Regions from separate parts of the Clostridium sp. JN-9 genome, predicted to be linked through region 3. Evidence: riboswitches for the same ligand, from Rfam matches in the RefSeq annotation. Region 3 holds a riboswitch; each other region holds the start of a gene.
The links. Region 3 has a riboswitch for cyclic di-AMP ahead of EQM05_RS14260 (cell wall hydrolase). Riboswitches for the same ligand answer to the same signal wherever they lie in the genome.
Positions count from the first base shown of each region.

Region 1 (4,750 bases), 190 kb from region 3:
GTCAGCATAATGGCATACTGCAGATTGACAGTGAATTAAATGTTGGAACTAAAGTCAGCATTTGCTTACCACTAGAGAATTGAGGTGGACATAAAATGAAAAAGTTTATTTTATTTTGCTTACTTTTTATATTTCCATTAAATTTTATATTAACAGGATGTACCCCTATAAATTTGTATGAATCCACTGAAAAGATATTAACTCCCGGAAATAATTCCATACCAATAGAAGGTAAATGGAAAATTACCAGATCCATAATACCCGGCAATGTGAATAAATCAAAGCTGGAAGTGGACAAATTAATTGGTAAAACAGCAGAATTCAGCAGATCAATGGCTGTTGTAGGGGATGAAGTGTGTAAAAATCCAAGATATAAAGTTAAAGTTGTAAATTCCAACAGCTACTTTGTTTACCAGTACAAACTAAGAGCCAGTGATATTGGACTAAAATCAGATAAAGTGCAGATTATATCTGTATTTAATGATAATAATCTTTTTTACAGCTTCGTTAAGGATAAAGATAATCATATTATGCTTTATGTAGATGGAATATTTTATTGTTTAAATAAAATTTCAGATAAAGGTGACTTTGTTCAGGATGATGATGCGGATTCAACTATTAATAACAAGCTTACAAATGATTCTAAAGTATTAAAAACCGGAATTCTGCTTGGTCTAAGATATACAAAGAGTTCAAAATATGATATCCCCGGTGCTAGTGAAAAAGAACAGACAGAAACTGATTATAGAACTTTGTGGATAAGCTCTAATAATAAATCCATTAACGATGTTTATGAAACAAATGATTTATTTGTACCAAGAAAAAATGGCTTTTGGAAAGTAGGAGTTAAAAGAGAGGTTACTAGTCAGTATGTGCAGGATAATTTATTTGCATATCCTGTAGAAACTCAGCCTCTTACAAAGGCTTTGCCCTGGGATGATGGCAATGGATTTTTAGCAAAAACTATATTATTTGTGGGCAATGATTATGTATCCACGGAATGGAATGGCAGCGGCTATATACAGTCCACAGACAAATCCTGGAGGACTGATGCCCTTAAGGTATTGCCTATTGACAATCTAAATGTTACAAATGGTATAAAATTAACTGATTTAATAGGCCCTACAGGAAAAGATGTAATGAAAGAATCCAGTGAAAATATTTATAATTCTCAAAACAATCAGATAAAAAGTACAATAGAAAAAACTGCCAGGGAGGATAGCTTTGCTATGGTAAGGCGTAATGGCCACTGGGTACTGCGGGGAAGACTTAACAGTATAAATGACTCTCCAAACAGTCCATATGTTGACTTTAATATAACTACTTCTCCCACTTCAAAATTTGTTACCTATGATGAACTTCAGGTTCCCTGGAGTGCTGTAAAAAAGGCTATACCAGATGCTGTGGATGCTTATACTTCGCCAAATAAAGATATTGCACTGATAATTGCCAAAGATACACTATACATTTATACCTTAACCAATAATGAGCTTTCAAAAGCTCCTGTTAAAAAGTATAAATTAAATCCTGGTGAATCTGTTGTCATGGCTGAATGGGTTTTAGGAAGCTATGTAGGAAAATGGCAGCAGAGTTTTGAAAGAAATGATATAAACAAATTAGATTCAAACTAAATAATAAACAGGCTGATTTCACTTAACTGGAATAGCCTGTTTATTTTTTATTTATATTTTTAGAATGAATTTATAAAAAAGACTAATAATAATTTTATAATAATTAAGGAGGTAGCCTATGGATTTTGAATTTACAAATAGCTTTTTAAAAAAAATGCCCCCACAGACTCAAAATGTTCATCCAGGACTAGAGAAACTTATGGACCCACTACCTGTATTTGATGATCCGGGATATATTTCTTCAAATAAATTAAAGGGAAAGACAGCCTTAATAACTGGTGGTGACAGCGGTATTGGAAGGGCTGTAGCCTGTGCCTATGCCAAGGAAGGTGCAGATATCTCCATTATTTATTTTAATGAACATGAAGATGCCAATGAAACCAAAAGTATTGTGGAAAGCCTTGGGAGAAAGTGTGTCCTTATTCCTGGAGATATAAGCGACGAGGATTTTTGCAAAGCTGCTGTTCAGCAGACAATAAATAAATTTAAAAAATTAGATATTCTTGTAAACAATGCCGCTGTACAGTACGTTCAAAACAGTATAGAGGATATAACAGCAGCTCAGCTGGAGAAAACATTCAAAACAAATGTCTTCAGCATGTTTTATTTATGCAAGGCAGCCATTCCCAGTTTGAAGGCTGGATCTGCAATTATTAATACAGCTTCAATAACAGCATATAAAGGTGAAAAAACTTTAATTGATTATTCTTCTGCAAAAGGCGCCATTGTAACTTTTACAAGATCCCTGGCTTTAAGTTTATGCCCTAAACACATCAGAGTAAATGCAGTAGCACCTGGTCCAATTTGGACTCCATTGATTCCATCAAGCTGTACTGCTGAAGAAGTGTCTCAATTTGGAACAACTTCACCTATTGGAAGGCCTGGGCAGCCGGTAGAGCTTGCGCCTGCATATGTGTATCTTGCTTCTAAAGACTCATCCTATGTAAATGGTTCTGTAATACATGTTAATGGGGGAAGCTTTATGAGCAATTAGAAATATATTATAAGGAAGGAGTAATTGTATGAGTAAAAATAAAAATATAAAATCTCAGAATCAAAGTAAATCAGATAACTCAGAAAACAGCAGAAATGCTAAAAATGGTTTTATGTTCAGGGGAAATGCCAGCAAAATTGCAGCAGATCAGGGAACCAGAAATAAAAACTAGTTAAAATTTCATATCTGTTAATTTCAAGGAGGCTATTTATAAAATGGTCTCCTTAATTTTTTATCCCTTCATTCCATAAATTATCTTCAATTTTTTTATTTTCCTTAATTACCTCAAATTTTGCATAGTATCATGAAAATTACTCTGTTACAATGTTACATATAGCTTAAACGCATAAGTTATAAATGCCGAATCTCAATTATGAGTACGGAGGAATTACAAATGGGGTGAATCTCCTCACTTATTTCAGGGGGAGTAGGGTACCTTTAACCCAAACCCGTCAACTAACTTCGGAGGCTGATTAAAGGAGGAAAACACATGTTAAAATTAAACAAATTTAAAACTATTATTGCTGCTGCAGCTTTTACTTTTATGGCTGCAACTTCCGTCAAAGCTGCATCATATCAGGTTGTTTCTGGTGATTCGCTATATTACATCGGCAAGACTTTTAATACTAATGTACAAGCTCTTATGAATGACAATGGACTGTCTGGTTATTCCATATACCCCGGGCAGATATTGAATGTTCCTGGTATTGATTATACTGTTAAATCTGGTGATTCATTATATTTTATTGCTAAAAGATATGGTATATCTGTTAACCTTTTGAAACTGGCAAATAACAAATGGGCAGATATGATTTATACCGGTGAAAAACTGGTTATTCCAGCAGGCGGTAACTGGACAAGTAGTCAGACAGCCGCATCAAAAGGTGTTATCAGCTATACTTCATCAGATGTGGATCTGTTAGCAAGATTAATTACTGCAGAAGCTGGCGGAGAAAGCTATAATGCCATGGTTTCCGTTGGTGCAGTAATTGTGAACAGAGTTAAGAGTGCTGAATTCCCAAATACCATAAGCGGGGTAATTTATGATGAGCCAGGTGGATATTACCAGTTTACTCCTGTTTTAAATGGCATGATTAATAAACCTGCGTCTCAAGCTGCCATAAATGCAGCATATGATGCACTAAAAGGTACCGACCCAACCAATGGTGCTCTTTACTTCTACGACACTACAGCTACTAACAGCTGGTTAAGATCAAAACCAGTTGCTGCAAGCATTGGCGGTTTAGTATTTGCTTATTAAAATAGGGGCTGCCGCATTAGCAGTTAAAACTGCTGATGCAAGGCTCATTTTTTATTGAAGGCTGAAACTAAAGATTAAAGATTAAATAACAAAGAACAAATAATGTTGATTTTCTTACAGAAAATCTTAAAATTCAATTTGCTGAGTGAATCATGCGTTTTAAGAACCAAGGATGGCTCTAATTACAGTTTAACTAATAGAGTTAAAAAAGGATTTGAAAAATCCAGAGCCGATAGGCTGCCCCTTAAAACCCAAAGATTAAAGTCTGTTCTTTAATCTTTCCTGCTTTAGATATATGGCTCTTTTATTAAATAGTGTTGATAAAGTAACAAGTTCCCGTTAGGGACAGGCTAATTAAAACATATTTTAGCATTCCTCATATTTATATATGTATTTTCAATATTAATTTTACTTATTGCTTCTATAAATATATTTATTGTAGATGAAATATTATTAAAATTAGAACTCTTTAAAAATTTGAATAGGCTTAAATAATTATTTAAATACTTTGTTGCTACTCCTCTAAAACGGTACATCCATTCCATGCAGTCACGTCTATATTTTACTGCTTCAGAGCTATTATCAAGATATTTATTGATCTCCATTACCTTTTTTCTTTTAAAGAACATGGCAAAAAAGCTTTTCGGTCTTGAGATTACATGTTTATTTTTATTTAATAATTTTCCAATATGATTTTCCATATCCATTGCATTCATACGTCCCATTCCCACTGCTCTGGAATAAATATTTTTATGTGAATCCAGTGCTGTAATAACGCAGACTTTATTATTGCTGATATTAATGTAACTTACGCTTTGATCATGAACTCTCTTTTCATCATGTTCAATGCCTTTCTGTCCCTTC
Region 1 is NZ_CP035280.1:2,787,099-2,791,848, forward strand. Features, by position in the region: gene EQM05_RS13435 (ATP-binding protein) at 1-83, shown strand, start outside; gene EQM05_RS13440 (hypothetical protein) at 96-1,631, shown strand; gene EQM05_RS13445 (SDR family oxidoreductase) at 1,750-2,625, shown strand; gene EQM05_RS15915 (hypothetical protein) at 2,654-2,797, shown strand; cyclic di-AMP (ydaO/yuaA leader) riboswitch at 2,974-3,112, shown strand; gene EQM05_RS13450 (LysM peptidoglycan-binding domain-containing protein) at 3,116-3,886, shown strand; gene EQM05_RS13455 (IS1595 family transposase) at 4,237-4,750, opposite strand, start outside.
Region 1: it holds a riboswitch for cyclic di-AMP, as region 3 does, so the genes downstream of both, EQM05_RS13450 (LysM peptidoglycan-binding domain-containing protein) here and EQM05_RS14260 (cell wall hydrolase) in region 3, are expected to answer to the same signal.

Region 2 (4,750 bases), 1.2 Mb from region 3:
TATGCTCTGATTTCACTGTCACTTAAATCTGAAAATTTTACATCAGTACATACAAAGTCCCTTTTCATCTCATTGTCTGCAGTATTGTATACTGTTATTCCTGAATATACCTGATGAGTATTTCCACTTAATTGTGTCAGCATCTGAAATGCTTCTGATTCACTTTTTGGTTTTCCCATGACCTGATTTTTAAAAGCTACAATTGTATCACATCCAATAATAACTGCATCATCTTTTAATTTATCTTTTACATCTGCAACTTTTCCTTCAGAAATATTCATTACGTACTGTGAAAAACTGCCATTAAAGATAACGGTGTCCTCATTAAAGCCACTGACTATAGCTTTAAAATTCGGCACCAATCTTTTAAGTAGTTCTTTTCTTCTTTCTGAAGCTGATGCCAGCACATAGTTCACACTTATCACTTCCTAAAATAATACCATTTTATAATTATAGCCATAATTATATCATTTATAGTCATGGATATTATTAAAATTTAATTACAAAAATAATTAATGTTTACATTAAAAAAATACAGCAGCTTTGCCTGAATACCTTACTCCAGTAAACATCTAATATAGTTTATCATTTAATCTTTTTATAAACAAGAGTTTAGTTCTATTATTAAGAAAAATTTAAAAAGGCCTTCTTTTTAGGAAAGCCATTTAATGTTTGAGTTAATATTTTCTATAAATTATAATTGCTGCTATAATAAATAAAATTGTCATTATATTGATATTGAAATTTATACCTAATGTAAGTGTCATAAACTTCAAATCCAGTACAAGTGGTTTTGATGTTCCCACTGAATAAAATTTACCTAGAAAGCTCATGGATTTTATACTGCTTCCCAAAATCTCCCCAACTATAGTACCTGAGATTGCACCTAATAAAATGATAAACCAAAATAAGCCCTTATTCCCCCTGCTTACACCCTTCATAATACATCCCTCATTTTTAATGTTTATAAGTTCATTAAATAAATTTATAATAATAGTTTATCATTTTTTTGAAAGATATGGCAACAATATATTAATTGTTAGTTTTAACTTTTTTTAGAATTGTATATATTTTTATATAATTTTCCTCAATCTTGTCCTTTTTAATTTCTTCAGGCATAGAATTAACATATGCTTTCAGCTCATTTAACACACTTATATTTTTACTATTCTTGTCTACAGCCTTCAATTGAGAACACCATTTTTTAAGTTCTTCTGTGTAATATCCCTTTACTTCTTTATCTGAAAATCTATTTATAATCTGTAAATCTGCATTTATTATTTCACTTATTTCTGCATCACAAAGGTCACTTACATTTAATTCAAAAATCATTTTTGAATTTGCAACATTATTAGTATTCAATGTTTTTATTATGCCTTCTGCACCGGTTTCATCATATATCCCAATAAAAACCCTTGTGTTATTTCCATCTGTTATTTCAAATGGCATTCCGAAACCCTGCAGAAGCTTCTTTTCATTTTCTACATTTTCTTTTTTTGCATACATTCCTCCCTGAACGGCAATATATTTAACATTTTTTTTAGTAACCTGCTGCTGGTTCTTACTTTCTATATTATTCTGCTTCAAATTTAAAATTGACTTTGGCCAGGCTTCCTTTGAAATAACCTTTGAAATTATGGTTCCTAATATAAATGCGGCTATTAATATGCATAGTACCCACCAGACAAATCTTCCTGAATTGCTCTTCTTCTTCAAATCAAATCTTGTGTATTTCATTTTACTCCCCCTTCATTCTTTATCAAAGAATATACTTCTCATTTAATTATATTTACCATTTAGCTTTTCTATTACAAAAAAAATTCCCTGGAATACTTTAATACATAAAAGTACTCCAGGGAGTATAACAAAATATTTAATTTAAAATTCTTTTTGCCCCTGCATATCTAGAAGTATAATAGCTTTCCCCTAAATCACTTACCGTAATTCTATGGCTGCCAGAAGAAGCATGGATAAATTGCCCTCCTCCTACATATATCCCAACATGAGATATTGAACCATAGGTATTAAAAAATACTAAATCCCCTGCTTTAAGGTTATCTCTTGAAACATACTGTCCCATTGAATATTGTGAACCAGTATAATGAGGAAGATTCACCCCAAATGCACTATATACATATGCTGTAAATCCAGAACAGTCAAAAGCAGACGGACCGGATGCACCCCATACGTAAGGCCTTCCCATAAAATTATAAGCGTAGGAAATAATATCTCCTCTACCATTTCCGGCAGGATTTCCGCCTCTACTAACAGCTACACTTCCGCCTCTGCTGGCAGATACTCTGCTGCTTGTAGGAACGCTCTTGCTTTTCGAAGCTTTCTCTGGTACTTGTATTACTTTATTACATTTTATATCTGCAGAGTCCATAACAACCTTCTGCTGGCTTGTATTAACTGCTGCATCAGCATATACCTTTACAGTATTTACTTTTTGTAATAAAGTAAACGTTAGCAAGAAAAGTACAAATGTTAAAAATTTGAATTTGAAGTTAAACATGATTACCCCCCTATTGCCTTCGGAGTTAGCTGACGGGCTCGAATGAAGGTTATTCTACTGAAATATGGTTATTTCAGATTAGCCCCATTTTCTTGGTTCCTCCGTACTCATTTCTGAGATTCAGCACAATTAATATTATAAAATAAAATTGTACAAGCTGTCAATGCAGTTAATATATGTTTGTTAATTTTTGTGAAAGTTTATTAAACTTACTTTTTTTGTAATAAAAGCATATCATATGCTCTATTATTAAAATTATAGTATTGTTTGTATCTGTTTATTACAAAAAAATTATTTTTTTCCCAGCTGTTTATATAATTGTTTACTCCATCAACTACATAACTATAAAAATTATTTATGCTGTATTCATTATAAAAATAATCAGTTAAAGCACTTATAATACTGCAGGCTGTCTCATCTGCAATATTATTTTGAAGCAGCATAAACAAAAATGTTATTTCATTAGATCTTTTAAATTCTGCCTTTCCCCTTAAAACTCCAATCAGCTTATTACAATTTTTAATTTTTAAAAAGAACTCGCATTCACTAAGATAGCATTCTAAATATCTATCGTAAAGCTCCTTTTCATTAAACTCAATAAATTTAACATCATTTTTATTATAGTTTTGAAGTTTAATCCAATGCCCAATTTCTTTAATGTCATCTTCCAATACATTAGTTATACATAAATTATCAATTGGGATAACAACGTCAAGCATAAATTCACCTCATTTCTTACCCTAAATAAAAATTCTACATTTCTTTTAAAAATCCTTTTATTTTATCTTCACTTTACATTAAAACTTTGCATTGTACCTGGCAAAGTATAGGACTTTCAGTTGCTTTAGCAGAAGCCGGATATAATATGTTTTTGCAGGGTATTATACAGTAAACTTTTTCATAAAAATATGCTATTATATACCCATAATACTTTGAGGAGGGATAGTTATGATAGGGATAAATGATAATAAGCTATATTCAAATATTCTTGTATTTAAGTTCAGTAATTTCAACTTGGATTACACAAAGGAAATTTCTGAAATTATGAAATTTTCAACAAACAATGGTGAATTTAAAGAGCTTGAAACCATAAACACTCTAGGTATGTGCAGCTACAAAAAATTGTTCGTTGTTGGACTTGGAACTACAGAAGAATTCAGTGAAATAAAATTATTCAAGGCTTTAGGTACAGCTATTGGAGCAATAAAAAACTCTATTGATGATCTGGATATTCTTGATAATCTTCCTGAAGATTTTGGTTATATATTGGGACAGTCTATTCAGATTTCAATTTATAAATATGCCGGAATAAAGAAGGAACACGAAAAAATAAAATTGCAAAATATCAATGTAATATCTAAATATAAAGAATCCATAAGTAAGGGTGTTATTATAGGTAACTGCATAAATTTCTCCAGACAGCTGGTGAATATGCCCTCTAATATTGTAACACCGAAATATCTGACTCAGCAGGCAGAAAATATTTCTACTGATGAGAAATTGGATATAGATATAATAGATAAATACAGGCTTGAGCAAATGGGAATGAACTCAATTCTATCAGTGTGCAGCGGAAGTTCACATAGCCCAAGACTTATAGTGCTTCAGTACTTTGGTGATGCTGAAAATAAAGAAATAATATCTCTTATTGGAAAAGGAGTAACCTTTGACAGCGGCGGAATATCATTAAAACCTGCAAAGGGCATGGAATCAATGTCAGGTGATATGGCTGGTGCCTCTTATGTACTTGGTATAATGAAAGCAGTTGGAAGTATCAGACCTAAAAAAAATATAATTGGCCTGATTCCAGTAGTAGAAAATATGCCATCTGGGAATTCTTACAGACCAGGAGATGTAATCACAACATATAGTGGTAAAACTGTTCAGGTTATTTCTACAGATGCAGAAGGAAGACTTATTTTATGTGATGCTATAACCTATGCCAAGGAATTGGGAGCCACTAAAATTATTGATATTGCCACACTGACAGGCTCCTGTGCAAACTTCCTGGGCGGCATAAATGCAGGACTTTTCAGCAATTCAGACAATCTCAGTTCTTCAATAATAAAAGCAGGAAATGCTGTAGGGGAAAATTTCTGGAGGCTTCCAAACAATGAAGAATACTTTGAGCAGCTGAAAACTGATAAGGCAGACTTAAAAAATACAGGTACTGATTCAGGAGCAGTTGTTGCAGGCATGTTTCTTGAAAGCTTTTCTGAGGGAGTTGATTTCGCT
Region 2 is NZ_CP035280.1:947,002-951,751, reverse strand. Features, by position in the region: gene EQM05_RS04555 (Maf-like protein) at 1-416, opposite strand, end outside; gene EQM05_RS04550 (DUF4321 domain-containing protein) at 678-941, opposite strand; gene EQM05_RS04545 (hypothetical protein) at 1,033-1,737, opposite strand; gene EQM05_RS04540 (C40 family peptidase) at 1,874-2,515, opposite strand; cyclic di-AMP (ydaO/yuaA leader) riboswitch at 2,515-2,651, opposite strand; gene EQM05_RS04535 (GNAT family N-acetyltransferase) at 2,725-3,234, opposite strand; gene EQM05_RS04530 (leucyl aminopeptidase) at 3,464-4,750, shown strand, end outside.
Region 2: it holds a riboswitch for cyclic di-AMP, as region 3 does, so the genes downstream of both, EQM05_RS04540 (C40 family peptidase) here and EQM05_RS14260 (cell wall hydrolase) in region 3, are expected to answer to the same signal.

Region 3 (4,750 bases):
ATACTTTAAAGGGCCGCTGACCTCAATTTCACTTAAGCTTGGTTTAGGCTGCAGCTGGTAAAAACCGGTTTTAGCTTTTCCCTCTATGCCTATTTTAATTGGGACTTTCTTTTTTGCATATTCATCTACATTTAATTTAACCCAAAGCTTTTCTGTATTTACTATCTTTATATTATCTGGCTGCTGCACAAGCTTAACAGGTACAATGTTTTCTCCTTTTTTTATAGCGTATCCGCTTAAATCAACTCTTAATTTAAAGTTTGATGGTTTAACAGAATATACATCTGAAGTAACACCGCTGATAGTCAGATTAACATATAATGGCTGATCATCAATTAATGCTAATTTAGAATTGGTAAGCACATCTTTATTTACTATTTCCACAGGAACAGAAATAGTGTTTTCCCTAACAGGGTTTTCTACACCATTAATGTATAGCCAAAGCCCAAAAGCTGCAATGATACAGCATATTCGAATTATTATTTGATTCCTTTTAACTTTTTCGTCCACGCCATCACCTGCTCCCTAAAAGTTAACTTTTTAAGTTGTCTCTTTTTAATTATTCTACTTAAAATATTTTTCAGTTTATTTTTATCATAATTTCTAGTTATACTTCCGTTAACTGCCAGAGATATAGTCCCTGTTTCTTCAGATACAACTATTACAAGGGCATCAGATGTTTCAGAAAGGCCGATAGCTGCTCTATGTCTGGTTCCTAATTTTTTATTTAAATCGTTATTACTTGTTAATGGCAGAAAGCATCCTGATGAGACTATTCTATTATTTCTTATAATTGTTGCCCCATCATGCAAAGGAGTATTTACTACAAAAATGTTTTCAAGCAAAGCAGAGGATACCAAAGCATCAAGTTTAGTACCTGTGTTTATAATTTCCCCAAGGCCTGTAGTTTGCTCAATAACAATAAGTGCACCAGTATTTGTTTCAGATAAATTCTCTACTGCTGTTGTAATTTCCTCAAGTACCTCTGTCATAATACTTTCATCCTGTAAAATATGTCTATCGTTAAATGCGCTTCTTCCAAGGTGTTCAAGGGCTCTTCTGATTTCCGGCTGGAAAATAATAACAAAAGATAAGACACCTATTGTGATGGTTTTTGAAAGAATCCAGTTTAACATAGTCAGATGCAGCAATGAACTTATTGGTATTAATAGAAATATAAGAACTAATCCTTTTAATAGCTGCTCTGCCCTTGTTTCTTTGATTAACATATATAACTTATAAAAAATGTATGATACTACTAAAATATCTAAAATCGACCAAAGGTCAATATGTTTAACTGAGTTAATTAAGATCTCAATGATCTGCACAGAATTCACCCTTTCAAAGTTAATACTAGTATTAATTATACACTATTTAATTATGTTTATATCAATAATTCTGTTATTATTGACTATTTATTAATATTTTTTTTGCTTATGATAATTGATTTACATCTCTAATCTTTATATAATTATATCAATTATTTTTAATTATAAAAAGTTCTAATAATAACTTTGAAAGAATATATAATGTATTATATAATATGGTTAATATGGAATATGCAGTTAACAGTGGGGAGGAGATTAAATGGATTCAAAAACTAAAAAAATAATAAAAATTACTTCCATTACCATTGGTATTATAGCCGCGATTTTTGTGATTTTTTATGGGACATACTATTTTACTGTATCCAGATCATATAGTGAATATGAAAAGCAAGTGAAATATTACACAGATAAAATAAATGAAATAAATGAATCTACCTCGTCCCTTATAAAGCAGCAGACTATAGACAGCAATAAATCTAAAAAGGATTTGCCTTCAAAAATTGATTCTTTAATAGAAATAAAAAATCACATTCAGGCAATTAATCCATCAGAAAAATATTATAAAATTAATTCCAGCTTAGTAGATGGGCTTAACACTAATATCCTCATTTACAAGCAGATTATTTCAATAATTTCTAATCCGGAAAGCAAGGATATTGAAAAATCTTTAGAGAATTTGAAAAGCTATAAAGATAAGTGTATTAATTCTTATTCTTTATTTAAAACAAAAAAATTATCTGTTTCTTTATCCCCATCATCATTGCAATTTATAAATAATTCTATTTTTTATACTTCACAGCTTATACGATTAAATAATGATAAAACAATTAAGGATGGTCAAAATTCTGAATTTATAAACAGCATAGACAGTATTTTAAATGATTTTCTTGCACTTAAGAAGGATTATAATTCACAGATAGAAGCATCCAGAAAAAGCAGGAAATTTAATGATTTACTTTTTGACCTCAGTAAAGATACCACCTCTTTTTTAGCATTAAAAAGTAAACTTTCTAATATTATTGTTCCAGCTAAAGGTGTTAATCTGTATAAAACATTTAGAAATACAATGGACAGCTACTCTTCTTACTTAGACAGCATCTATAAGGCAGTTAATTTTGAAAACTCTCAATTAAACTCTGATTCTAAAGATAACTCTTCAATCGATGCAAATTATACATTTTCAAAAGATAAATATAATACAGTAAATGATAATCTTGAAGAATTTTATAAAATATACAATGAGTTTAAAAATGGAAATAATAAATAACTGAAACAGGAACTTAAAACTTTAAGTTCCTGTTTTTTTAAATTTATGTATTTTTTTTAAAAAAGGTGAAATAATAATCAATAGCCTAAGTTTTTAAATAAACGCGGGGAAACCAGTTTTTTGGGGTGAATCGCTTCAAGCGTAGGTTATGCCTTTACCAAACCCGTCAGCTAACCCCGTCGGTAAAAGGAGAGATATAAAAAATGAAAAAACTTACAACATTTTTATTGTTTTTCTGCTTAATCTTGTGCTCTTTAAACTTTAAGGTTAAAGCATCCTATGATGAAAATGCTGAAAATGACTTATTTAAACAGGAATATGACGTTGTCCAGGTATTTAACAATGGAAATAAAGATATTTACATCACAGATGATGATATTTACTTAATGGCACAAGTAGTATACGCTGAGAGCAGATCAGAACCTTATGCAGGAAAAGTAGCAGTGGCCTCAGTTATTTTAAACAGAGTAAAGGATCCTAAGTTTCCAAAAACCATAAGCGGAGTAATAACTCAGAAAAGTGCTTTTTCCTGTGTACAAAATGGGAAAATAACTGTTGTGCCAGATGAAAGCAGCTACAAAGCTGTTTTAGATGCACTTAAAGGAAATGATCCTACCGAAAAGGCAGTATTTTTTTACAATCCTAAAATAGCTACATCCAAATGGATGAAAAATGTAAAAAAGGATAATATAAAAACTATAGGCAATCACGTATTCTTTGTATCAAAGTAAAATAAAAAATACTAAAGCAATAAAGCTTTAGTATTTTTTATTTTATATTAATTATTTTATTGAGTCTAAATAAGCTGCTGCACTTAAAGCAGCCACCTGGCCTTCACCTGCTGCCTTCATATATTGATAAGGCTTTCCAGTGCAGTCTCCAGCTGCAAAACATCCTTGTATATTTGTACTCATATTTCTGGATACCTTTATATGGCCATTCTCCATATCAAGACCAGGAACCAATTGATTAGGAGATATACTATCCTTTAATACAAATATACCATCTGTTTGTATTTCTCTATTTCGCAGTAATAATTTATTAACTCTGTCTTTTCCCTGGATTTCAAGGGGAATGTCCTTAACTATTTCTATGTCAGGATTAATATTATATTCACTTTTGTATAAAGGAACATAATATAATTTTGAGGCTAGTTCACTAACATAGTTTGCCTCTTCTTCTGCTTCCTTTGTATAAGCAATAATTGTAACAGGCTTATTTCTATAAAGAGGTGCATCACAGGTTGCACAATATCCAACACCTTTCCCAAGGAATTCTTCTTCACCTTTTAAAGGCTTTCCATACTCCATACCAGTAGCCAAAATCACTGTTGCTGCCTCAAACATCTTATCATTTGCCATAAGTGAAAAATAATCTCCCATGGCATAAATTGCTGTTATTTTCTCCTCATTAATATTAATATCCATTGAATTAATATGGTTTGTGAATTTAGCTCTTAATTCCCCACCAGTAAGACCATAAAATCCTAAATAATTATTAACTTTTGGAGCCTTGATTAATTTATTGCTTAAATATTTGTATCCAAAAAGTATTATATTCTTATTCCTAATCTTAGCATTTATGGCTGCTGAAATTCCAGCTGGGCCGCTTCCAACAATAGCAATATCATATCGCACTGATAACACACTCCTATTTATAGAACTAAATATGATTCTCTATTAATGATTTAATGGATTGCTTTGGTCTAAAGCCAACCATTGTATCTACAACTTTACCGTCTTTAAATAACATTACAGTTGGTATACTTGCTATTCTGAATTGAGATGAAACCACAGGGTTTTCATCAACATTCACTTTAACAAACTTAGCTTTTCCATCTAATTCGCCTGAAATTTCATCTAAGACTGGTGACAGCATTTTACATGGTCCACACCATGGAGCCCAAAAATCAACTACAACTGTTTCATTTGCATTTATAACCTCCAAAGGAAAATTATTATCATTTACTTGATTTACCATATCTATACCTCCATTATACCCCGTATGGGTACCTTATTAATTATATTTTACTCCACTTTTGTGGAAAGGTCAATATTTGTTTTCCTCAGGTATTCCCAAATAATGACTATTAATTATTTAAAATCTGTTTTATATTTGAGTTATTATATATTGAATCAGGATAACTATTTACCAG
Region 3 is NZ_CP035280.1:2,977,866-2,982,615, forward strand. Features, by position in the region: gene EQM05_RS14245 (CdaR family protein) at 1-510, opposite strand, end outside; gene cdaA (diadenylate cyclase CdaA) at 480-1,328, opposite strand; gene EQM05_RS14255 (hypothetical protein) at 1,588-2,595, shown strand; cyclic di-AMP (ydaO/yuaA leader) riboswitch at 2,668-2,794, shown strand; gene EQM05_RS14260 (cell wall hydrolase) at 2,799-3,326, shown strand; gene EQM05_RS14265 (NAD(P)/FAD-dependent oxidoreductase) at 3,378-4,241, opposite strand; gene trxA (thioredoxin) at 4,258-4,575, opposite strand; gene EQM05_RS14275 (tetratricopeptide repeat protein) at 4,685-4,750, opposite strand, start outside.